3 regions of the Phytobacter sp. V69 genome follow, and region 2 is predicted to be linked to each of the others. Evidence: predicted binding sites of a transcription regulator. Region 2 holds the regulator's gene; each other region holds the start of a gene.

Region 1 (7,649 bases), on a different contig from region 2:
ATCTAGAAGGCTATCACCGATTTTTCGCCGAAAATCAGCTAATAGTTATCGGTTGTCTTCGGCTGAGGTGAAGTTGTGGGAAGCCAGTTAATTCTTCGTAAAGCGGATTTTTTCCCCCGGGTGGGGCAAGCGGTGGCCGTGGCGGACCGCTATCCGCAAAATGTGTTTGCCGAACATACTCACGAGTTTTGCGAACTGGTGATGGTCTGGCGCGGCAATGGTTTGCATATCCTCAATGACCGTCCCTACCGCATTACCCGTGGCGATCTGTTTTATATCCGTGCGCAAGACAAACACTCCTACGCCTCTGTTAACGATCTGGTGCTGCAAAATATCATCTACTGCCCCGACCGTCTGACCCTGAACCTCGGCTGGGCGTCGCATATTCCGGGGCTGAATGACGCAGAGTGGACGCCGCACTGGCGTCTGGGCAGTACCGGCATGACGCAGGCAAGGCAGGTTATCACCCAGCTTGAACAGGAAAGTAGCAAAAGCGACGCGCTGGCGAACACGATGGCGGAGGCACTCTTCGCCCAACTGGTGATGACCCTCAAACGCCACCGCTTTGCGGCGGACAATCTGGCGGCGACCAGCAGCGAAGCCCTGCTGGATAAATTAATCACCGCGCTTACCGGCAGCCTGAATCGTACCTTTGTGCTCGAGCGCTTCTGTGAGCAGGAGCAGTGCAGCGAACGCGCGCTACGCCAACAATTTCGCACGCAAACCGGAATGACCATCAATAATTACCTGCGCCAACTGCGTATTTGTCATGCGCAGTATCTGCTGCAGCACACGGAATTGATGATCGGTGAGGTCTCCACCCGCTGCGGCTTTGAAGACAGTAACTATTTCTCGGTCGTTTTTACCCGCGAAACCGGCATGACGCCCAGCCAGTGGCGACAGCGTCATAACGAAGCGGCTTAGGAAGGGCCTGTTCTGCGATAACACAGGACGTTCTCATGATTGTTGCTCAGCTTACTGATATCCACGCCGCGCCGGATAACGGCAATCTGGCCCGGCTTGCTCGCGTGCTGGAATGGCTCGAATTTATTCAACCTGACGCGCTGGTGGTGACGGGCGATCTTGTTGATGACGACTGGTTTGCCGGGTATGCCGCTATCGCGTCGTTGCTAAAAGAGCAACTCTGGCCGGTATTTCTGCTGCCGGGTAATGCCGATAACCCTGCCATGATGCGGGCCTGCCGGGAGAGTGACGTCTGGACGCCGGATGCCCTGCATTTTTCCGTCGAAGTGAAGGGATTACGCCTTATCGGTATAGATACCACCCTGAAAGGGCTGGCGGAGGGCAGTGTGGTAGAACATCTGCCGTGGCTTGAGCGCCAGCTGGCGAGCGACGACGCGATGCCCGCTCTGCTTTTTCTCCACCATCACGTGTTCCTGAGCGGCATCCCGACTATGGATCAGATTATGTGCCGTGGTTCGCGCGAGTTGGCTGAGCTTCTCACCCGCTATCCTGGCCGCACGCTGGCCATTGCGACAGGGCACGTACACCGGCCCATCGCCAGCCAGCTGGCGGGCATTCCCGCTTACATTTGCGGTTCCATCTGCCCGGCGAATCCCGCCTGGTTTGGCGGGGAAACGGTGCCGCCAGCGAATGATCCCCCTTCTTTGATGCTCCACCGTCTGCAGGATGGCGCGTTAACCAGTCACCATGTTTGTGTGTAGCGTTCGGCGGTCATTTTTTCGCCTGCGGCTGCGCTATATGTCTTGTCGGCACAGGTTCATAACGGAATGTTATAACCATATTAAAACTACGGCATTGATAAACATTTTCAATATCATTTAACTAACTATAATGAACCAACTGCTTACGCGGCGTTAACACCTCTGCCGCCCGACAATAATGGAGATTAGTATGAGCTATACACTGCCAGCCCTGCCGTACGCGTATGATGCCCTGGAACCGCATTTCGACAAGCAGACGATGGAAATCCATCACTCTAAACACCACCAGGCTTATGTAAACAATGCGAACGCAGCGCTGGAAAGCCTGCCAGAATTCGCCAGCCTGTCTGCTGAAGAGCTGATTGCTAAACTGGACCAGCTGCCGGCTGACAAAAAAACCGTTCTGCGTAACAACGCTGGCGGTCACGCTAACCACAGCTTCTTCTGGAAAGGTCTGAAAAAAGACACCACCCTGCAGGGCGACCTGAAAGCGGCTATCGAACGTGACTTCGGTTCCGTTGACAACTTCAAAGCTGAATTCGAAAAAGCAGCTGCAACTCGCTTCGGTTCCGGCTGGGCGTGGCTGGTGCTGAAAGGCGATAAACTGGCTGTGGTTTCTACCGCTAACCAGGATTCCCCGCTGATGGGTGAAGCTGTATCTGGCGCGTCTGGCTTCCCGATCGTGGGCCTGGATGTGTGGGAACACGCTTACTACCTGAAATTCCAGAACCGCCGCCCGGACTACATCAAAGAGTTCTGGAACGTAGTGAACTGGGACGAAGCTGCGGCACGTTTCGCTGCTAAGAAATAAGTTTTCGCGACATTTCCTGTTTTTTACGGGTAAATCAAGCCCCTGCTGACAACGTCAGTGGGGTTTTTTTTATGGCTGCCAGTTAGGTGCCATAAACCATTAGAAACAATGATCCAATAAAAATGAAATAATGTTTTGATTTTGTATGTGAGATCACTTTTCTGAGTGTGACGAAGTTCTAACATTTCGCCATTAGCGCTGGAAACGCCCCGATTAAAGGGCGAGATGGCGCACAAAAATAAGTGTTTTTACAGGTGGCGATATGCAAATCAAACGTGCAATAGAAAAAGTCCCGGGCGGGATGATGCTGGTTCCTCTGTTTCTGGGGGCGTTGTGCCATACGTTTTCGCCGGGGGCCGGGAAGTATTTTGGCTCCTTCACCAATGGCATGATCACCGGCACCGTGCCGATTCTGGCGGTGTGGTTTTTCTGCATGGGTGCGTCCATTAAGCTCAGCGCGACCGGGACGGTGCTGCGTAAGTCGGGCACGCTGGTGGTGACCAAAATCGCGGTGGCCTGGGTGGTCGCGGCGGTGACATCACGTTTGATTCCGGCTCACGGCGTGGAGGCGGGCTTCTTTGCCGGGCTGTCGACGCTGGCGCTGGTGGCGTCCATGGATATGACCAACGGCGGCCTGTACGCCTCCATCATGCAGCAGTACGGCACCAAGGAAGAGGCCGGGGCGTTTGTTCTGATGTCCCTCGAGTCTGGCCCGCTGATGACGATGGTGATTCTGGGGACGGCGGGGATCGCCTCGTTTGAACCGCACGTGTTTGTCGGCGCCGTATTGCCGTTCCTGATTGGGTTCGGGTTGGGCAACCTGGACCCTGAGCTGCGGGAATTCTTCACCCGCGCGGTGCAGACGCTGATTCCGTTTTTTGCCTTCGCGCTGGGGAATACTATCGACCTGAGCGTTATCGCCCAGACCGGGTTGCTCGGTATCCTGCTGGGGCTGGCGGTGATTGTGATTACCGGCATCCCGTTGATTATTGCCGATAAAATGCTGGGTGGCGGGGACGGTACCGCAGGGCTTGCGGCCTCAAGTTCTGCCGGCGCGGCGGTGGCAACACCGGTACTCATTGCCGAGATGGTGCCGGATTTTAAAGCGATGGCGCCTGCCGCAACCGCGCTGGTGGCCACATCGGTGATCGTGACCTCCATTCTGGTGCCGATTCTGACCTCTATCTGGTCGCGTAAAGTGAAAGGCGAGACGGCGGCGCAGGAGCTACACAGCGCGGTAAAATAACGCGGATGTGAAAGAAAAACCGACCTTTGCAGGTCGGTTTTTTGCTTAGCGCTGTATGCCGAAAACGTCGTCAACCTGTTCACACTGTGCGGACGTTAGCTCGCCGCCAAAGTTGCGCGAGGTCGCGCCACAGCAGCCAAATTTCCGTGCGACCACGGTTTTGATGGTGGTAACAAAATCCTCGCCGATGGTGTAAATCGACATGAATTTGCCAATCTCACGTTGGGCTTCATGCAGCGCCGTCAGATCGTTCTGCTTCCACGCCTCCCGCGCCCTGACAAACAGCTCGGGCATCACGTTATTGAGGCCTGAGATGACCCCTGCGCCACCCGCCAGCAGGTTGGGAATAAAGTATTCGTCGTAGCCTGACAGCACCGCGAAATCATCGCGGATTTTCTCGGTTGCCAGAATGATGTTGCGCGTATGCGACTGGCAATCGACCGTATCTTTAATGCCGGCGAAGTTCGGGAATTCCGCGGCCAGCGTAGCGACAATCTCTGGCGTCAGATCGCAGCCGGTCCGGGCCGGGAAGTTGTAGGCGAACCATTTGCCGTTCAGACGTTGCCCCAGGTGGCGGAAGTAGCTCAGTAGCTGTGCAGATGTTTGTCCGTAGTAGTAAGGGGGCAGCACCATGACCGCATCATAACCCGTACGGAAGGCTTCATCTGCCATCCACAGCACGTCATTCAGACAGGTTGAGGAGACGTTAGCGACCAGCGTGCGTGGTGTCATGCCCCGGACTTCGCGAATGAGCATGAGTCGCTCATCAAGGGTGAAGGAGGCGAACTCGCCGATACTGCCCATCAGCAACACTACATCAATTCGGGCGTCGGCAGGCGTGAAATATGCTGTCTCAGTCCGTTCAGGTCGACTTTACCGTCGGGTGTCATGGGCGTAATTGATGGGTACCAGACGCCGTAAAATTCATTTTCATTCTTCACGTCACTGTCTCCTTGAATATGAAATTGCGTTTCACTTCTCTATTAAGTCATAGCACGTTCACCTAACACGCAGGCGTATCGGTGTCGCATTTCTGCACGATTTATTACTAAAAAGTGTGGTCTAATACGCCGATGACGAGTGAGCCTGGGGGAGAGGAAATGCATCATCCGGTGAATGTTTTTGCAGGAAAAGTAAGGGATTACACGGGCAGCAGACCCAGCGCGATTGCGAAGTTGCAGGTGGAGGGTGAGTTGATACTCACCGAACTGGGGTTAGCCGGTGATGAGCAGGCGGAAACGTCCTACCACGGCGGCCCGGATCGTGCGCTGTGTAATTACCCCCGCGAGCACTATGCCCACTGGAAGACGATGTTTCCGGAGCAGGCGGCGCTTTTTTTCGCCCCGGCCTTTGGTGAGAACCTCTCGACCGAAGGATTGACGGAAAGAAATGTGTTTATCGGGGATATTTTTCACTGGGGAAATGCGCTGATTCAGGTCTCGCAGCCGCGCTCACCCTGCTTTAAGCTCAACTTCCACTTCACTATCAACGATATGTCTTCGCAGATGCAGACGAGTGGGCGCATTGGCTGGCTTTATCGGGTCATTACCGGGGGGAAAATCAGCGCCGACGCGCCGCTGGAACTGGCATCGCGGAACAGCGATGTGAGCGTCTACGATGCGGCCGCGATTGCCTGGCATATGCCGTTTGATGATGAGCAATATCGTCGCTTAATGTCTGCCGCTGGCCTCTCATCCAGTTGGACAAGAACGATGCAGAATCGGAGGAGTAGCGGCAAGATCGAGGATAATTCCCGACGTTTATGGGGTAAATAGCGGTTTCCCCTCACCCGATAAGGCGAGGGGAAATCCTCAGGTACGCTTATACAGCGGGATCCACAGTGTTAAGCGCAAACCGCCGAGCGGGCTGTCGTCGGCTTTCACCCAACCACGATGCTGCTGCATAGCGGTTTCAACAATGGCCAGTCCTAATCCCGTGCCGCCGGACGCACGATCGCGCGCTTCATCGGTACGGTAGAACGGGCGGAAGATCTGCTCGCGATCTTCCGGGCTAACGCCTGGGCCATCATCGTCCACGTTAATGGTGATGCCGTCTTTATCGACCGAGAAATTCACTTCAATTTTGGTGTGTGAATAACGCAGCGCGTTACGCACGATATTTTCCAGCGCGCTTTCCAGTGCGTTGGGGTTACCGTACAGCGGCCACGGGCCAGGCGGGAAATTCACCGTCAGAGACTTGCCCATCTGTTCCGCTTCGAACGCCGCGTTGTCGAGCACCTCATTCCACAGCTGATTGGCTTTGACCGTTTCGCTGACCAGCGCGTTTTTCTGCTGATTACGCGACATGACCAGCAGGTCGTTGATCATACTGTCCAGCCGCTGCGCTTCGGTTTCGATACGCTCCAGCTCTTTGCTCTCGCCGCTGCGACGACGCAACAGCGCGGTGCCGAGCTGCAATCGTGTTAACGGCGTCCGAAGTTCGTGAGAAATATCGGACAGGAGCCGCTGCTGGGCGGTCATCATTCGTTCCAGCGCCATCACCATCTGGTTAAAACTGGTACCGGCGGCAAGGAATTCTTGCGGTCCGGATTCCAGCTCAGGATGCTGTCGCAGGTTGCCCTGTGCCACTTCATCTGCCGCGTTTTTCAGCTTACGTGCGGGTTTTGCCAGGCTCCACGCCAGCCACAACAGCAGCGGCGAGCTAATCAGCATGGTGACAATCAGCAACAGTAATGGGCGGTCAAACAGCAGGTTGATAAAGTCAGACTGGGAACTGCTGGCAGGTCGAATAAGATAGAGCTGGTAATTGTCCTCACCGTCGCGAACGGAAAAAGGCCCTACCAGCTCTACCCGACCATACTTTTTCTTCTGCGGGTGATCAGAGTTATCCGCCTGACCAATAAAGTTGCGGATAATCTGCATTTCGTTGCGTTCGGCGCCGATTACGCGCCCTTCGCTGGTCACCAGCAGCAAACGTTGCCCCGGCGGGGCCCATTTGTCGATTGCACGAAACAGCCTGCGCCACCACATCAAATCGTTGGGTGGATCGTTGGCCAGTTCCGCTTCTACGTGCTGCTCAATCATCACGCCCTGACGTTGTTCGCTATCAAGCAACTCCGTCATCTGGCGGGAATCGAGCTTAGGTACCATCAGGACCAGCATCAGCACCAGTGCCAGCGTTAGCCAGAAAATGGCGAAGATGCGGGCGGTCAAACTTCCTATCATGAAGCGGATACCATCAAATAGCCCCGGCCACGCAAGGTTTTGAACCACGGATGGCCATCTTTGCGGTCCGGTAACTTACGGCGCAGGTTAGAGATATGCATATCAATTGCGCGGTCAAACGGGGTTAAGCGTTTACCCAGCACTTCCTGGCTTAAATGTTCACGTGAAACCACCTGGCCCAGATGCTGTGCCAGCAGATAGAGCAGGGTGAACTCCGTACCAGTCAGTTCCAGCGATTGCCCATCGAAACTGGCTTCCTGGCGACCCGGATTGAGACTCAGCCCGTCCACTTCCAGCGTCGGCGAGCCGTTGTCGGTATTCTGCTGCTGTTCGCTCCAGTGGGAGCGGCGCAGAATCGCACGGATACGCGCGACCAGTTCGCGGTCGTTAAACGGTTTTGGCAGATAGTCGTCCGCGCCCAGCTCAAGGCCGAGTACGCGATCCAGTTCGCTACCGCGTGCAGTCAACATAATAACGGGAGTCTGGTGTGTCTGGCGTAGCTCTTTAAGGGTATCGATACCGTTTTTCTTCGGCATCATGACGTCGAGCAAAAGCAAATCGATGCTGTCATCAAGGAGGTCGAGCGCCTGTTCCCCATCGTGGGCAACCAGCACGTTGAAGCCTTCCATGTCGAGCAGCTCTTTTAACAGGGATGTAAGCTCTCGGTCATCATCTACTAAAAGAATTTTATTCATTGTTTAAATACCTCCGAGGCAGAAATT
Region 2 (9,249 bases):
GATTATGGGCCTGATGGTAATGTCCTGCTGCGGCTCGCTGCTTGGCTGGCAGTTCACCATCGCCCAGGTCTTTAAATCTTCTGCCGATGAGGGCTACTTCCCGAAAATCTTCTCCCGCGTGAGCAAAGCCGATGCACCGGTTCAGGGGATGCTGGCGATAGTGATTTTCCAGAGCGGTTTGTCGCTGATGACCATTAGCCCGTCGCTGAACAGCCAGTTCAACGTGCTGGTTAACCTGGCGGTCGTCACCAACATCATTCCCTATATTCTGTCGATGGCAGCGCTGGTCATTATTCAAAAAGTGGCGAAAGTGGATCCGGGTAAAGCGAAGATGGCCAATATGGTGGCGCTGACGGGGGCGATCTACAGCTTCTATGCGCTCTACTCTTCCGGCCAGGAGGCCATGCTCTACGGCGCTATTGTGACCTTTATGGGCTGGACGCTGTACGGGCTGGTCTCACCGCGATTTGAGCTCAAAAATACACACAGCTAAGGTAAAAACAAAACGGCAACCCGAAGGTTGCCGTTTTCTTGTCTTTCAGCTCAGTAAGAGAGAAAGCGCATTACGCGTTTTTCAGTACTTCACTCACAATCTCTACCGCTTCTTTCTCAATCAGCTTACGGTGTTCTTCACCAAGGAAGCTTTCGCAGTAAATTTTGTAGGCGTCTTCCGTACCTGACGGACGCGCGGCAAACCAGCCGTTGTCGGTCATCACTTTCAAGCCTCCGATAGACGCGCCGTTACCCGGCGCTGCCGTCAGACGTGCAGTGATCGGGTCACCTGCCAGCGTGCTTGCGCTGACCATTTCCGGAGACAGTTTAGACAACGCCGCTTTCTGTGCGGAGGTCGCGCTGGCGCCCAGACGGTTGTAGCTCGGCGCACCAAAGCGGGCGGCCAGTTCGTCGTAGTGCTGCTGCGGGTTTTTGCCGGTGACAGCGGTGATTTCCGCCGCCAGCAGGCACATGATGATACCGTCTTTGTCGGTTGACCATGGGGTGCCGTCGAAACGCAGGAAGGATGCCCCTGCGCTCTCTTCACCGCCGAAGCCGAAGCTGCCGTCAAACAGACCGTCAACAAACCATTTAAAGCCCACCGGCACTTCCACCAGCTTGCGGCCGAGGTCGTTCACCACGCGGTCGATCATCGCAGAAGAGACCAGGGTTTTACCCACGGCAACATCTTTACCCCACTGCGGGCGATGCTGGAACAGGTAGTTGATGGCAACGGCCAGATAATGGTTCGGGTTCATCAGACCTGCAGGCGTTACGATGCCATGGCGGTCATAGTCCGGGTCGTTGGCGAAAGCCAGGTCGAACTTGTCGCGCAGCGCCAGCAGACCGGCCATTGCACACTCAGAGGAGCAGTCCATACGGATCACGCCGTCTTTGTCGAGGTGCATAAAGCGGAAGGTTTGATCAACCTGATCGTTCACAATGGTCAGATCAAGTTTGTAGAATTCAGCAATCCGTTTCCAGTATTCGATACCGGAACCACCCAGCGGATCGACGCCCAGTTTCAGGCCCGCTTTCTGAATTGCCGCCATATCGACGATATCAGCCAGTCCTTCGATGAACGGCTGCACCAGATCCTGTTCTTTCACGTGACCCGACGCCAGCGCGGCATCCAGCGAAATGCGTTTCACGCCTTTCAGGCCATCCGCCAGCAGCGCGTTAGCGCGGTCTTCAACCACTTTGGTTACGTTGGTATCAGCCGGGCCACCGTTTGGCGGATTGTATTTGATACCACCGTCTTCCGGCGGGTTGTGCGACGGCGTAATGACGATACCGTCAGCCTGCGCGCCGCCTTTTTTATTGTGTACCAGGATAGCGTTAGATACCGCAGGGGTCGGCGTGAAGCCGTTATTTTCTTGCACAATCACGTCAACACCGTTTGCCGCCAGCACTTCCAGTACGGAGATAAACGCCGGTTCGGACAGAGCGTGCGTATCTTTACCGACATAGCACGGGCCAGTGATGCCATTTTTGGCACGCTCTTCGGCGATAGCCTGAGCGATGGCCAGAATGTGTTGTTCATTAAAGCTGTGACGCCCCGCGCTGCCGCGGTGACCTGACGTACCAAATTTTACCGCGTGCTCAGCGTTGCCGATGACAGGTTTCAGCACATAGTACTGCGCAGTAAGCTGGGCGATGTTAATCAAATCGCTCTGTTGCGCAGGTTGCCCCGCACGTTCGTGGTTAGCCATTGCCTGGTCCTTTTTATGCAAGGATTAAATTGTGCCGCAAACCTTTTCAATCAATTCCACCGGGAACTGCATTGACTGCATGATGTGTTCCACCATGCTGCATTTACGACCCGTATTCGTGTTGGTGATAACCCAGTACGGGGTATCAGGCACCTGTTTTGGCTTCGTCTGATTGCCGTTTTGCAACAGGGTATGTTCATCAGCCGCGAAGTATACGCGGGTGCGCCCGTGCAGAGACTCAGTGGATTCTGCAAAAGCCTTTGCATCTAATGAATAGAGTGTAGACAGCACCAGCATGAAGCGATTCACGGCTTTTTTCTGCTCCGCATACTCGTCAGAGAGCAGCAGTTCACGCACCGCGCGGACCTTGTCTTTCGCGGTATTAACCGGTTTGACTGCTTCAACCGTAACAGGTGCAGGCGTTTCTTTCGGGAGTTGAACAGCGGCAGCTGGCTGCGGGGCGGCGGAAAACTTCAACATGCGCCGTAAAATGTCGGATGCGCTCTCGCCAATGTGCTTTGTGTGGCTGGCAATATAACTGTAGAGCTCATCATCAACTTCGATCGTTTTCATCTTAATCCAGTGCAGTGTCTAATCTGAATACAAGTTATTGAGATTATAAAGTCAAATCTCAACAGCGGATAGCGTCAAACCAGGATGGCGGCAAAAGTCAGAATGTGTCTAAACCTTGCAGCCGGACGGCAGAATGTTCAACATGATACCTTAATCCGAAAGAGCGAAAAAAAGAACTTTGCCATGAAATTGAATACCCGAGCGCAATCTGCACAACAATCGCACAACAATTCTCCCATCGTGCTGGTTCACGGTTTATTTGGTAGCCTGGACAACCTTGGTGTACTCGCCCGCGACCTTGTTAATGACCATGACATTATTCAGGTTGATATGCGAAACCACGGCCTTTCCGCGCGTTCACCCGAGATGAATTACCCGGCGATGGCGCAGGATTTGCTCGATACCCTTGACGCCCACGGCATTGAACGTGCGACCTTTGTCGGCCACTCCATGGGCGGGAAAGCCGTTATGGCATTTACCGCACTGGCACCGGAACGCATCGATAAGCTTGTCGCTATCGACATCGCCCCGGTTAGCTATAACGTGCGTCGCCACGATGAAATTTTTGCCGCTATCAACGCTGCAACCGAGGCTAATGCCACCACACGCCAGCAGGCGGCAGTCGTCATGCGCGAATATATAGATGAAGAAGGGGTAATTCAGTTCCTGCTCAAGTCGTTTGTCGACGGCGAGTGGCGCTTCAATGTGCCAGCACTATGGGATCAATATCCCCATATCGTGGGCTGGGAAACGGTACCGGCCTGGAACCATCCAGCGCTCTTTATCCCCGGCGGTAACTCGCCGTATGTCACCGAACAGTATCGTGGCGAACTGCTGCAACAATTCCCGCAGGCACGTGCGCATGTGATAGCCGGAGCCGGGCACTGGGTGCATGCAGAAAAACCGGAAGCGGTTCTGCGCGCCATCCGTCGTTATCTCGCTGAAAAGACAAACTGATTAAAAACCCGGCGACCGGTTGCCGGAAAGCGCCCGGTCGTTGGCGTGTCCGCATCGCTGATGTATGATGGCGCGCTAATCAGCCCGGGCTATGACCCGATTGCTTGTACTTCCCGTAGTATTCTTAAATCATGGCTAAAGAACAAACGGACCGCACGACACTAGATCTGTTCGCGAATGAACGTCGCCCGGGACGTCCTAAAACCAATCCGCTCTCTCGCGACGAGCAATTGCGCGTGAATAAGCGCAATCAGCTTAAACGCGATAAAGTTCGTGGGCTTAAGCGCGTCGAATTAAAACTCAACGCAGAGGCTGTCGACGCGTTAAACGCGCTGGCGGACGCGCGCGAAATGAGCCGGAGTGAATTGATTGAAGAGATGTTACTGGCTCAGCTTAACGCGCTGAACAACCAGGAAATCCTCTAATTCATCGCAAAAATACACTTTCATGTTGCACAGAGTGCAGTCTTGCGTGATTGCAGTTTCCGCGTGCTTCTCTGATCTGCTATGATTGCCCTTATCCGTGGGCCAATCGCCACCACCATATCATTAAGTTTCAAGAGGTTATTTTACTCATGGCAATCACAGGCATTTTTTTCGGCAGCGATACTGGTAATACCGAAAACATCGCAAAGATGATCCAGGCTCAACTTGGTAAAGAAGTTGCCGATGTGCATGACATTGCTAAAAGCAGCAAAGAGGATTTAGAAGGTTACGACATCCTGCTGCTTGGCATTCCGACCTGGTATTATGGTGAAGCACAGTGTGACTGGGATGACTTTTTCCCGACGCTGGAAGATATCGATTTTAACGGCAAACTGGTTGCTCTGTTTGGCTGTGGCGACCAGGAAGACTATGCTGAGTACTTCTGTGATGCGCTGGGTACTATCCGCGACATCATTGAACCGCGCGGCGCAACCATCGTAGGCCACTGGCCGACCGAAGGTTACCATTTCGAAGCGTCCAAAGGCCTGGCAGATGACGATCACTTCGTTGGTCTGGCCATTGACGAAGACCGTCAGCCGGAACTGACCGCTGGTCGCGTCGACAAGTGGGTGAAACAGATTTCTGAAGAGCTGCACCTGCAAGAGATCATCAATGCCTGATGTTGTTTGGCGCAACCTGCTGGTTGCGCCTGATTAATAGATAAAAGCGATGGAAATAATTGCTACAATTTTTTAACTTTTTTCTCCAGCGCTGTACAATGGCCCCTGGTTAAAACGGGTAACGCAAAAGGACTTTGTTGGCGCTGCCACGTTTTAAAAGCTTACTTTACTTGAGGACTTGCAGTTTTCATTCAGGCATGGCAGTTCTATAATGAGACGCATTATCCCAGGTGCATTCCTTGTAGCTTCCCGACGGGAAGTGAATCGTTTAGCAACAGGACAGATTCCGCATGACTGACAACAATACCGCATTAAAGAAGGCCGGCCTGAAAGTCACGCTTCCTCGGTTAAAAATCCTGGAAGTGCTTCAGGAGCCGGAGAACCACCATGTCAGTGCGGAAGATTTATATAAGCGCTTGATCGACATGGGCGAAGAGATTGGGCTGGCGACTGTGTACCGTGTACTCAACCAGTTCGATGATGCCGGGATCGTGACCCGCCATAATTTCGAAGGCGGTAAATCCGTCTTTGAGCTGACGCAGCAACATCACCACGACCACTTAATTTGCCTGGATTGCGGCAAAGTGATCGAGTTCAGTGATGACTCTATCGAAGCGCGTCAGCGTGAGATTGCATCCAGACACGGTATTCGTCTGACTAACCACAGCCTCTACCTCTATGGCCACTGTGCCGAGGGTGACTGCCGTACAGACGATAACGCGCACGAAGCGACGGATAAATAATCCTCGCTTCTCTCTAAAGCCAACCTCCGGGTTGGCTTTTTTATTTCTGCGTATCGCAAAGACAAAAAAGCCCGCCGAAGCGGGCTATCTCACACGGTTAATTCAGCGCGTTATGCTGGCGAATCTCCTGCCAGATCTGATCACAACGCGCTTTTACCGCCTGGCCGTTACCGGTATGCGTTGCTTCAAGACACTGCTGATAATCCAGCGTGCGCACACTCTCTTGTTCCGCGAATTGCTGGTGTGCTTTCTCTTTACGCAGTACATCCAGCACGCTTCTGCAGGCCGCCGTTTTCTCCGGCGAGCCCTCAGCCGTATTGATACAGGCGCTGTAAGCCTCTTTTAAGCGGGCATCTTCCTTTGGCGCCTGTGGCTGTTGTACGCAGGCAGCCAGTCCCAGCGTCATCAGAACAAGCAGTATTGGTTTCATCGTCATGGCATTCCCTCGCATCAGAAGATATTCAACGGCGCAATGACGATAAATTTCACGTCGCGTTCGTCCTGGAAGATGTTGTTATACCCGCCGCCCCAGCTCGGGATATCGGAGTGGTTGTCGTACTGGGTAAAGTGCAGTTTAAACAGGGTGCCTTTTGCCATCCCTTCCTGCACGGTGTACAGCAGGTCGAGGCTGTAAGCCGACTCTTTGATGGAATTCCCCGCATCGTAGTATTTGTCTCCGGAAGAAACATTGGACGGTTTCGCATCCCAGCCATAGACATACGATGCACCTACCGCCCAGCCCGGCAGATTCCAGTCTTTCAGGTCATACATTGCACCAACAAAGACCGACTTTTCGTTATGGGCGTTGAAGTCAGAACGGTTATCCCACCAGATATCCAGGCGACCATTGGAAGATCCGTAGAGGGGCGTCATACGTGAATTGAAATAGCCCTGGCGGCCATCGGCTTTAACCCAGGTTCCCTCAAGACGCAAATCCACCGGACCAACCGTATAACCAAAAGTGAGCGCCTGCAGCCACGCGGTACCGTCGTAGATATCATTGATGGTGTTGTTATCGGCCTTATCGCGCGAGCCGTAGAACTGATAACTGGTGGAAAGGGGATTCCCCGCGACCTCAAATTTGTAGCTGGCTTTGGCAAAATATTGATCAACATAGCCCTGCGCCTGACCAAACGCGGCCTCGAGGAGCAGATCGTTTTTAAAGTCGTAAGACGCGCCTAGAGAATGGACGTAATTGATTTTGCTTACGCGATCATTTTGGTAGAAGTGATCCGTTTCGTTATACCACGGCGCTTTATATTCATTGGCCCACATATACGAGAAACTCAGCACGCCAGAGTCGTCATAATCCAGTTTCGCCCCAGCCTCAGCCCCCTGATAGGTGCCAGGCATAAAGCTCCAGTTTGATGCCAGCAGGGTTTGCCCGCTGGGCTGAATATACCCTGCCCTCGCCCACACCGGGCCATATTTGAACTTCGCCGCTGCCTTATAAAGGCTTGCCCCGCTGCGATCGCCGGCCCAGTCTTCGTCATACACTTTGTGGCTATTGGAGAACGCGATTTCATTCGGGTGCGCACTTCCTGAGGATTCAGCCATTTCAATCGCCGCGAAAGCCGCGATATCAATACCGAACATATCGGCAGCATAGCCAGACTGGAAATCAAGATTGGTATTCCAGGTGGAGTGCGCGAGGTTGGTTTTGTATTTATCGCCGTCGGTGACATCTTTGCGATCACGCTGGCGCTGCCAGTAGTAAATCCCACCGGTGAGCGTGGAGTCATCCACAAAGCCAGCGGCACTGACGGAAGGGGCGAAAGTTAAACCTGATAATGCGGTGGCGCAGGCAATAGCCAACGCTAACGCCTTACGTTGAGCGTTAAACGCGTTCATGAGTGTTCCTCTTTGACAAAAACATAAAAGTGCTGTGCAAATGCAAACAGCAATAAAATAAAAAAATTAAATATTACTGATAGTTATAGAAAATGTTTCTATTCCTATCGCTTGTAAGCATATTTTTCGCGACGCGAATTATCAAGTCTTAATGGGAACGGAATACAGGGATTATGACGGACAACACAGATTTGCGGATTATCAGCTGAGTGCTTACACAGCAAGGCTTACAGGCTAATTTAACTCGAATTATCAATAAATAAATGAAAAGATGATTGGATAAAATTAAAACAATAGTTTAGAAAAAAGAAAGATGGCAGGATCTTATTTTTAATTGAGAAATAAAAAAACGCTGCACAAGGCAGCGTTTTTTAGCGTTCAGGCAAGATGCGATTACTCGCCGATTTTTGCCCAGGTATCGCGAAGACCCACGGTGCGGTTGAACACCAGTTTGTCAGCCGTTGCATAACGGCTATCAAGGCAGAAGTAGCCTTCACGCTCAAACTGGTAAGCTGTGCCCGTTGCGGCAGCCTGCAGTGACGGCTCAGCGTAACCCTGTTTGATGACCAGAGATTCCGGGTTCATCACGGTCAGGAAGTCTTCTGCTGCGCCCGGGTTTGGCACGCTGAACAGACGGTCGTACAGACGAATTTCCACCGGCAGCGCGTGGGCAGCGCTCACCCAGTGAATAACGCCTTTCACTTTGCGGCCATCGGCAGGATCTTTGCTCAGGGTGTCGGCATCGTAACTGCAGAAGATGGTGGTGATGTTGCCTTCCGCGTCTTTCTCGACGCGTTCCGCTTTGATCACGTACGCGTTACGCAAGCGAACTTCTTTGCCCAGCACCAGACGCTTGTACTGTTTGTTGGCTTCTTCACGGAAGTCTGCGCGATCGATCCAGATTTCACCGCTAAACGGCACATCACGGCTGCCCATTTCCGGTTTGTTCGGATGGTTAAGCATCGAAACCACTTCGCTTGCGCCCTGCGGATAGTTTTCGATAACCAGTTTAACCGGATCGATAACCGCCATGGCGCGCGGTGCGTTTTCATTCAGATCTTCACGGATGCAAGATTCCAGTGAAGCCATCTCAATGGTGTTGTCCTGCTTGGTGATACCGATACGCTTACAGAACTCACGGATGGAGGCGGAGGTGTAGCCACGACGACGCAGACCCGAGATAGTCGGCATACGCGGGTCATCCCAGCCTTCAACATGCTTGTCGGTCACCAGCAGGTTCAGCTTACGCTTGGACATGACGGTGTATTCCAGGTTCAGACGGGAGAACTCGTACTGACGCGGGTGAACCGGAATGGTGATGTTGTCCAGCACCCAGTCGTACAGACGACGGTTGTCCTGGAATTCCAACGTACACAGGGAATGCGTAATGCCTTCCAGCGCATCGCTGATACAGTGGGTGAAGTCGTACATCGGGTAGATGCACCACTTGCTGCCGGTCTGGTGGTGATCGGCAAATTTAATGCGGTACAGCACCGGGTCGCGCAAAACGATAAACGGCGAGGCCATATCGATTTTTGCACGCAGGCAGGCTTTACCTTCTTCAAAACCACCGGCACGCATTTTTTCAAACAGCGCGAGGTTCTCTTCGACCGTACGATCGCGATACGGGCTGTTTTTACCCGGTGCGGTCAGTGAACCGCGATATTCGCGGATTTCGTCTGCAGACAGTTCGTCAACATAGGCCAGGCCTTTGCTGATTAACTCAACGGCATAGTTATGCAGTTGGTCGAAATAATCAGAGGAGTAGCGAACATCGCCTGACCAGTGGAAACCTAACCACTGCACGTCGTTTTTG
Region 3 (7,649 bases), on a different contig from region 2:
CCTGCATTTGTAGTCCCATGCCGGTATCTTCGAGACGAAACAGCGGGATATGCTGTGCCAGCATTTCCGGATGCGCATTGAGTTTGCTCAGGATGGAGTCGACCCCGGCCCCCAGCGCGAAGACCCCTTTTAGCTCACGCCCCCGTAGCATCTCGACAGGCGGATGCCAAACCAGCGCATAATCGGCCGGGCCATCATCACCCTCGCGCCACTCGCGTACGTTCGCCCCCGGTATTGCGTCGCGCAATGCCGGCAGCCAGTAGGCAGGATCAAAGGTCGGGTGATAAAAGATAATCTCCATTTCTGCTCCAGATAGACGATGTTATTTCCCGGTAAATATCGGGGTTACCTGTCGTTTTATAAGATAATTTTGTTCACACAACACCATAGCAAATATCTCTGAAAGTATTCAGAAAACTGCATTGCCGAGAAAAAGGCCAATTTCAGAACGTTTAAGAAGCAGGTTGCTTGAAGTTTGTCTAAACGCGCTAATTTATTGAAAAAGAAGATTGACGGAACTCCCGGTTTTTTCTACATTAGCGCCCGTCCCGACAACATCGGGAAGACAATATGGTGAGGTGTCCGAGTGGCTGAAGGAGCACGCCTGGAAAGTGTGTATACGGCAACGTATCGGGGGTTCGAATCCCCCCCTCACCGCCATCATTTCAGATAAGAGCCTGTACGAAAGTACGGGCTTTTTTCTTTTATATCCTCCCGAACCTGGGGGGATGAGAATCCACGACCGGGGTTCGACAACTGGCGCCAGCCAGTTGGACAGATGACGGCCTACGAAGAAGCTGCCCGCACAAAATTGCCGGGAGCAATTTTGAACAACGCTTGCGTTGGCCCCGAAGGGGCGGGGCCCAGGGATGGGCCGAGTAACAGCGAGCGAAGCGAGTCAATCCCCCCTCGAAAGTGCAAACGCCAGCGATGCGCCGCGATTTCCCCTCACCCTACCCTCTCCCCAAAGGGGCGAGGGGATCGGTTCGGTGCAGACCGTTATCGCGTAGCCCGGATAAGCGTCAGCGCATCCGGGGGAAATTGGGCAGTCAACCATGATGCCACAAGGGAAATCTGCGCATTGCCAGCCCACCTTTTCCTGCCGTTGCTCACACCTTAAGCGAACAATCATCAATACCGAAAATATGCTTGACCGTTTTAGCACAACTCCCTATAGTAGCGCCCCGTTGCCCCCCGGTGGGGTGACAGCAAAAAATGTGGTGAGGTGTCCGAGTGGCTGAAGGAGCACGCCTGGAAAGTGTGTATACGGCAACGTATCGGGGGTTCGAATCCCCCCCTCACCGCCATCATTTCAGATAAGAGCCTGTACGAAAGTACGGGCTTTTTTCTTTTATATCCTCCCGAACCTGAGGGGATGAGAATCCCCGACCGGGGTTCGACAACTGGCGCCAGCCAGTTGGACAGATGACGGGCCTGCGAGGAAGCTGCCCGCACAAAATTGCCGGGAGCAATTTTGAACAACGCTTGCGTTGGCCCCGAAGGGGCGAGGCCCAGGGATGGGCCGAGTAACAGCGAGCGAAGCGAGTCAATCCCCCCCGAAAGTGCAAACGCCAGCGCACCCGGGATCCATCTCCACAAAAAAATAAAGCCCGGTTTCCCGGGCCTTATCGCACGCTGAAAGGTTAGTAGTACGCTTTCAGCGTTCTCTGGCAGAGCGCGGAGCGGACGCAATCGTCTGTGGTGAAACGCACCAACGCTACCATGTCATCTTCCTCAAAACGCGACAGCGCATCGCTCAGGCCGGACTGTACCCCACGAGGCAAGTCACACTGAGTAATATCGCCGTTAACGATAACCGTCACGTTTTCCCCGAGGCGCGTTAAAAACATTTTCATTTGCGCAGCGGTCACGTTCTGAGCCTCGTCAAGAATGACAACCGCATTTTCAAAGGTACGTCCGCGCATATAGGCGAACGGCGCGATCTCTACCTTACCAATCTCTGGTCGCAGGCAGTATTGCATGAAGGACGCTCCCAGACGCTTCACCAGCACATCGTAGACGGGCCGGAAATACGGCGCGAACTTCTCCGAGATATCACCAGGTAAGAAGCCGAGATCTTCGTCGGCCTGCAGAACCGGTCGGGTCACAATAATCCTGTCCACATCCTTATGAATCAGGGCTTCCGCCGCTTTCGCCGCGCTGATCCATGTTTTACCGCAGCCGGCTTCCCCGGTCGCGAATATCAGTTGTTTACTCTCGATAGCATTCAGGTACTGCGCCTGAGCTTCATTACGCGCAACAATCGGTGAGTTATCCCGGCTATCCCTTGCCATGCCAATTGCTTCAACGCCACTCATCTGCACAAGCGAGGTGACCGACTCTTCTTCACGCTGTTTGTGACTGCGCGAATCGCGTCTCAGCACACGTTTAGCTTCACGACGAGCTTTGATCACTGCTTTCTGTCTTCCCATGGATAGCACCTTGAGTTGTTGGTTTACATCACACGCACCAAAATCGGCACGATTATGCGCACGAACGTCTGAGGTTTGGCTTCCTTGTAAGCCATGTCTTGCCTTTGAAATTGACATAACAAAGCAGCTGGCATTAGCGCCTGCCATGTCGGTTGAATCGGAAACAGGAATGAAGGAGAGGAATTCAGAGGTGAAGCGTTTACTGCCGGAGTATGCATCCCCGAGTCGGGTGTTGCGCTGATTTTTGGTGTTACGTCCAGTACAGGACTTTACCATCCGCGATCTCCAGGTGACGACATCACCGCAGGGCTTCTATGTAATAATTACATTAAAAATTAGCATAAACGCAACATTATTTTTACGAAAGTCTAACGAGCGTTTACCCTGCGCCATGGAAAAGAGTGTCTATCAACAATATTACAGAAAAATAACAGATACTTTCTCATACGAAAAATTGATAGTTTGATGGCAGAAAAAGTGTGAATGGATGCTACAGATAAGAGATTATCCTGCCCGGCTTCAGGCAGGATTCTTTTTCAGGCTTCGAGCAGCGCTTGCGCCAGATAATGACTTTGGTCTTTAACGCCAGGCAGCACAAAGAAGTAGCCACCTCCGATAGGCTTAATATACTCCTCCAGCGCTTCGCCATTAAGACGCTTTTGCACCGTCAGAAAACCTTGCTCCAGATCGTGTTGATAGCAGACAAACAGCAGCCCCATATCGAGTTGCCCGGAGTTGGTGACGCCCAGCGAATAGCTATAGCCACGGCGCATCATCAGGCTGGACTGCGTTGCAGGCGTGCGCGGGTTGGCCAGGCGAATATGGCTGTCCAGGGCAATCACATCACCGCCCGGGTCGCTGGCATAGTCCGGCACATCGTGCTCATTGTGCATCCCCAGTGGCGCGCCAGACTGCTTATCGCGACCAAAGATGGTCTGCTGCTCCTTGAGCGGCGTACGATCCCAAAACTCAACGTGGAACTGAATGATGCGCACGGCCTGATAGCTGCCGCCAACGGCCCATGCAGGCTCCGCCTGATCGCCCGTCACCCACACCACATTGTCCATCAGCGCGTTATCACTGCTGTCCGGATTCGCCGTGCCGTCTTTAAAGCCCAGCAGATTAACCGGCGTCTCTTTTCCTTTACTGCGCGCGGCGTGGTCGGAAATAAACCCTTCCCGCTTCCAGCGCACGCTCAGCAAATCCGGCGTGTGCTTGATAAGATCGCGCAGCGCATGAATCACCGTGTCCTGAGTATTGGCGCAGATTTGCACCAGCAGATCGCCGTGACTCAGGGAAGAGACCAGCGCGTCATTGGGAAAGCGCTCCATCTTCTGCAGTTTTTTCGGCTTCTGTGCACTCAGGCCAAAACGGTCGTCGAACAGAGAATCGCCTAACGACACGGTGATGGTGAGATTATCCGGTGCGATAAACGGCCCCAGAATGCCGGAATCCATCGGCGGAAGGCGCGGATTGGGGGTTTCCGGTGCCGGGCCCCCTTCGGTCAGGAAAGCAATACGTTGCGTTAACAGGCGAAACAGACGCTGCAAATCCGCGTTGTCCGTCGCCAGCACATCAAAAGCGACCAGCATCATCGACGCCTGCTGCGGCGTCAAAATCCCCGCCTGATGCACACCGTAAAACGGCTGTTTTTCCATGCGTGCATCCGGGGAAAGCGTGCCTGGCGCACTCTGCGGTTTAGCCGCGTGCGCCACCGGACAACCTCCGGCAAGGGCAAGCGCGCCTCCCAGCGCGCCCATACCTTTTAACAGACGACGTCGTGAAGGCTCACTGACGGCGTCATTTTCTTTTTTTTCATTCATGATGCTTAGTCCAGACCCAGCACACCGCGCAGTTGAGCAAGATCTTCCGCCAGTGTCGTAATCGGTCCTTTCAGCGCGTTACGGTCTGCGTCCGTCAGCTTGTCATAGGTTTCATAACCGTCTTTGGTGCGGTACTTCGCCAGAATGGTGTCGACTTTCTTGAAGTTCGCATCCACTTTAGCCAGCAGTGCCGCGTTGTTTTTCTGCAACTGAGGGCGCAGCAGGTCCACAATTTTCTGCGCGCCATCGACGTTAGCCTGGAAATCCCACAGGTCAGTGTGACTATAACGGTCCTCTTCACCGCTGATTTTGGTCGCGGCAACTTCTTCAATCAGACCAGCCGCGCCGCCCACCACTTTTGACGGAGGGAAGGCCAGCTCGCTAATGCGTTTTTGCAGATCCTGCACGTCGGTGTTGAGCTGCTCAGCGTAAGTGTCCATCCCTTTCACAGAATTGTCGCCAAACAGCGCTTTTTCCAGACGGTGGAAACCGGTGAATTTCGGATCGTCCGCTTTCTTCTCATAATCGTCTTCACGGGCATCAATGCTGCCATCAAGATCGGAGAACAGCTCGGCAATTGGCTCGATACGCTCATAGTGCTGACGCGTCGGCGCATACAGCGCTTTGGCTTTCTCGATATCGCCCGCTTTCACCGCGTCAGTAAAGGCTTTGGTGCCTTTTACCAGCTCAGCTGTTTCAGCCGTCACATAGGCTTTGTAGTCGGTGATCGCGGTGCCCAGGCTCAGCAATGCTTCGCTTTTTGCCGCGTCCGCTGTCGCTTTACCTGTCACAATCAGCTTGCCTTTCGGGTTGGTCAGCAGGCCGCAGGTCATGTCATATTCACCCGGTTGCAGGTTGGCGGTCAGTTTCTGGCTAAAGCCCGGCGCAATGTTTTCGCGCTCTTCAACCACCAATACGCCTTTGAGAATTTCCCACTCCAGCGCCTTCTGGCTCTGGTTGACGATCAGGAACTGCGTTTTGCCTGCATTTACCGTCAGATTCATCGGCTCACACTGCTTGTCCGTGACGGTCACTTTTACCTGAGGAACATCCGCTGCATGGGCAGCAAACGCGCAGGAGAGCAGCGTTGCGATCCCTGCCTGTAACGCACTACGACGAAAATGAATAGCCATGACCCTTCCCTTATTAAAGTATGTTGTAACTATAATTAACCCGGTACAGATGTTAGTGTGCAGCCCTGGAAGGCTGCGTACCCGAGCGCGGTGGCATCGCATACAGCACCAGCGCAGGAATCAGATACAGTAACCAGACGCCCACTTCGCTAACGCTCGGCGTTTCCTGATAACCAAAAATACCTTCCAGCAGTGTGCCCGTCAGGGAGTGCGTCGTCAGCACATTACTCAGGTCAAACGCTACATCTTGGAAGTAGTTCCACAGCCCGGCTTCATGGAACGCGCGAATCGCCCCTGCCGCCAGGCCCGCTGCGACCAGCAAAATAAACAGGCTGGTCCATTTGAAAAACGCGCCGAGGTTCAGGCGAATACCGCCCCAGTAGAGCAGGAAGCCCAGCACTACTGCGGTGGCCAGCCCCAGCATCGCGCCAATCGGCGGCCAGATCCCCACATCTTGCTGAAACGCCGCCAGCAGGAAGAAAACCGACTCCAGCCCTTCACGCGCCACGGCGAAGAAGACCATCATAATCAGCGCCCAGCCATGGTTGTTACTGCTGGAAAGTGCGTTATCTACCGCCTGCTCCAGCTGCACTTTGACGTTGCGGGACACCTTACGCATCCAGAAAACCATCCACGTCAGGATCACCACGGCAATCACCGCGACGATACCTTCAAACAGCTCCTGCTCTTTCTGCGGAAACTCGCCGGTGGTTTCGTTAATGATGATGCCCAGCGCCAGGCACAGCGCCGCGGCGAGAAACACGCCAATCCACATCACGCCAATCCAGCGTCCGCGTTGGGTGCGCTTAAGGTAGCTGGCAATCAAACTGACGATCAGCGCCGCTTCGAGGCCTTCACGTAACATAATGAGAAATGGAACAAACATGCGAACGCCTCTGCTGTCATCAATGGTCAATTGCTGAAAAGAAAAGTAAATTTCATTGATAGTGATTATCATTACGACAAAAGGAAACTCAAGCGAAAATTGATCTGAATAATGAATGGATGTAACCAGACCGTAATCAAGGAATGATCGAAACGGGTGTTATGCAGAATCGGCGGTTGCATGGCAAAAAGTTAGCTTACAAATCATTAACTTTTTGTTTACTGAGTATAAGGGCTGTGGCTAAATGAGCGCCCCATTTACCTGCACAATTTCCAATATGATCAACTTCCTGCATTTCCTTCTGGCGCTGGTCGTCATTCTGGCTCTGGCATGGCTCACCAGCTTCGATCGCCGCAAAATTCGCGTGCGTTTCATTCTGCAACTGGTGGTTATTGAGCTGGCGCTGGCGTGGTTCTTTTTACACGCACAAAGCGGACTAACGCTGATTAAATATGTCTCTGGCTTTTTTGAAACACTGCTTAAATTCGCAGGTGAAGGTACCGGCTTTGTCTTTGGCGGGATGAGTGAAAAAGGACTGGCGTTTATTTTCCTTGGCGTGCTGTGCCCTATCGTCTTCATTTCCGCACTGATTGGTATTTTGCAGCACTGGCGAATTCTGCCAATTTTCATTCGTCTTATCGGTACTCTGCTGTCGAAACTCAACGGCATGGGCAAGCTGGAGTCGTTTAACGCGGTCAGTTCGCTGATCCTTGGCCAGTCGGAAAACTTCATTGCTTACAAAGGGATTCTGGCCGACCTCTCCTCTCGTCGCCTGTTCACCATGGCAGCGACGGCCATGTCGACGGTATCGCTGTCGATTGTTGGTGCCTATATGACGATGCTGGATGCCAAATATGTGGTGGCGGCGTTAATCCTGAATATGTTCAGCACCTTTATTATCCTGTCGGTCATTAACCCGACGCGTCCGGAAGGCGAGCCGGAAATTAAGCTGGAAAAACTCCACGAATCGCAAAGTTTCTTTGAGATGCTGGGTGAGTATATTCTGGCCGGTTTCAAAGTGGCGATGATTATTCTGGCGATGCTGATTGGTTTTATCGCCCTGATAAGCGCGATCAATGCGTTATTCTCCGCCCTGTTTGGCATCAGCTTCCAGCAAATCCTCGGCTATGTGTTCTATCCGCTGGCGTGGCTGGTCGGCATTCCGCTGTCAGATGCCCTGCATGCGGGCAGCATTATGGCAACCAAACTGGTGGCTAACGAGTTTGTAGCAATGATCGAATTACAGAAAGTTGCCGCTGAAATGACGCCGCGCGGGCTGGGTATTCTGTCCGTGTTCCTGGTGTCGTTCGCTAACTTTGCCTCTATCGGTATCGTGGCGGGTGCGATCAAAGGGCTTAACGAGCAGCAGGGAAAT

What was found. The regulator Fur, encoded in region 2, represses iron uptake genes when iron is present. The targets are predictions, from matches to a motif close to ATAATAATGAGAACNACTATCAA.
Region 1: a site for Fur is predicted at 1,780-1,802, ahead of sodA (superoxide dismutase [Mn]). Genes of this name have one in related genera too.
Region 3: a site for Fur is predicted at 6,330-6,352, ahead of efeU (iron uptake transporter permease EfeU). Genes of this name have one in related genera too.

The regions. Positions count from the first base shown of each region.
Region 1 covers NZ_CBFFRL010000066.1:16,378-24,026, reverse strand. Annotated here, with positions in the region: gene rhaR (HTH-type transcriptional activator RhaR) at 76-924, shown strand; gene ACSZPU_RS11530 (metallophosphoesterase) at 960-1,685, shown strand; gene sodA (superoxide dismutase [Mn]) at 1,876-2,496, shown strand; gene kdgT (2-keto-3-deoxygluconate transporter) at 2,759-3,742, shown strand; partial or broken gene ACSZPU_RS11515 (dihydrodipicolinate synthase family protein) at 3,788-4,632, opposite strand; gene yiiM (6-hydroxyaminopurine reductase) at 4,843-5,517, shown strand; gene cpxA (envelope stress sensor histidine kinase CpxA) at 5,554-6,927, opposite strand; gene cpxR (envelope stress response regulator transcription factor CpxR) at 6,924-7,622, opposite strand.
Region 2 covers NZ_CBFFRL010000032.1:22,642-31,890, reverse strand. Annotated here, with positions in the region: gene potE (putrescine-ornithine antiporter) at 1-493, shown strand, start outside; gene pgm (phosphoglucomutase (alpha-D-glucose-1,6-bisphosphate-dependent)) at 564-2,204, opposite strand; gene seqA (replication initiation negative regulator SeqA) at 2,229-2,777, opposite strand; gene ybfF (esterase) at 2,961-3,734, shown strand; gene ybfE (LexA regulated protein) at 3,866-4,159, shown strand; gene fldA (flavodoxin FldA) at 4,309-4,839, shown strand; gene fur (ferric iron uptake transcriptional regulator) at 5,130-5,582, shown strand; gene chiQ (ChiQ/YbfN family lipoprotein) at 5,680-6,012, opposite strand; gene chiP (chitoporin ChiP) at 6,033-7,433, opposite strand; gene glnS (glutamine--tRNA ligase) at 7,827-9,249, opposite strand, start outside.
Region 3 covers NZ_CBFFRL010000161.1:3,686-11,334, forward strand. Annotated here, with positions in the region: gene ghrA (glyoxylate/hydroxypyruvate reductase GhrA) at 1-301, opposite strand, end outside; tRNA gene ACSZPU_RS19115 (tRNA-Ser) at 573-660, shown strand; tRNA gene ACSZPU_RS19120 (tRNA-Ser) at 1,220-1,307, shown strand; gene phoH (phosphate starvation-inducible protein PhoH) at 1,644-2,432, opposite strand; gene efeB (iron uptake transporter deferrochelatase/peroxidase subunit) at 2,969-4,255, opposite strand; gene efeO (iron uptake system protein EfeO) at 4,261-5,388, opposite strand; gene efeU (iron uptake transporter permease EfeU) at 5,441-6,274, opposite strand; gene ACSZPU_RS19145 (NupC/NupG family nucleoside CNT transporter) at 6,552-7,649, shown strand, end outside.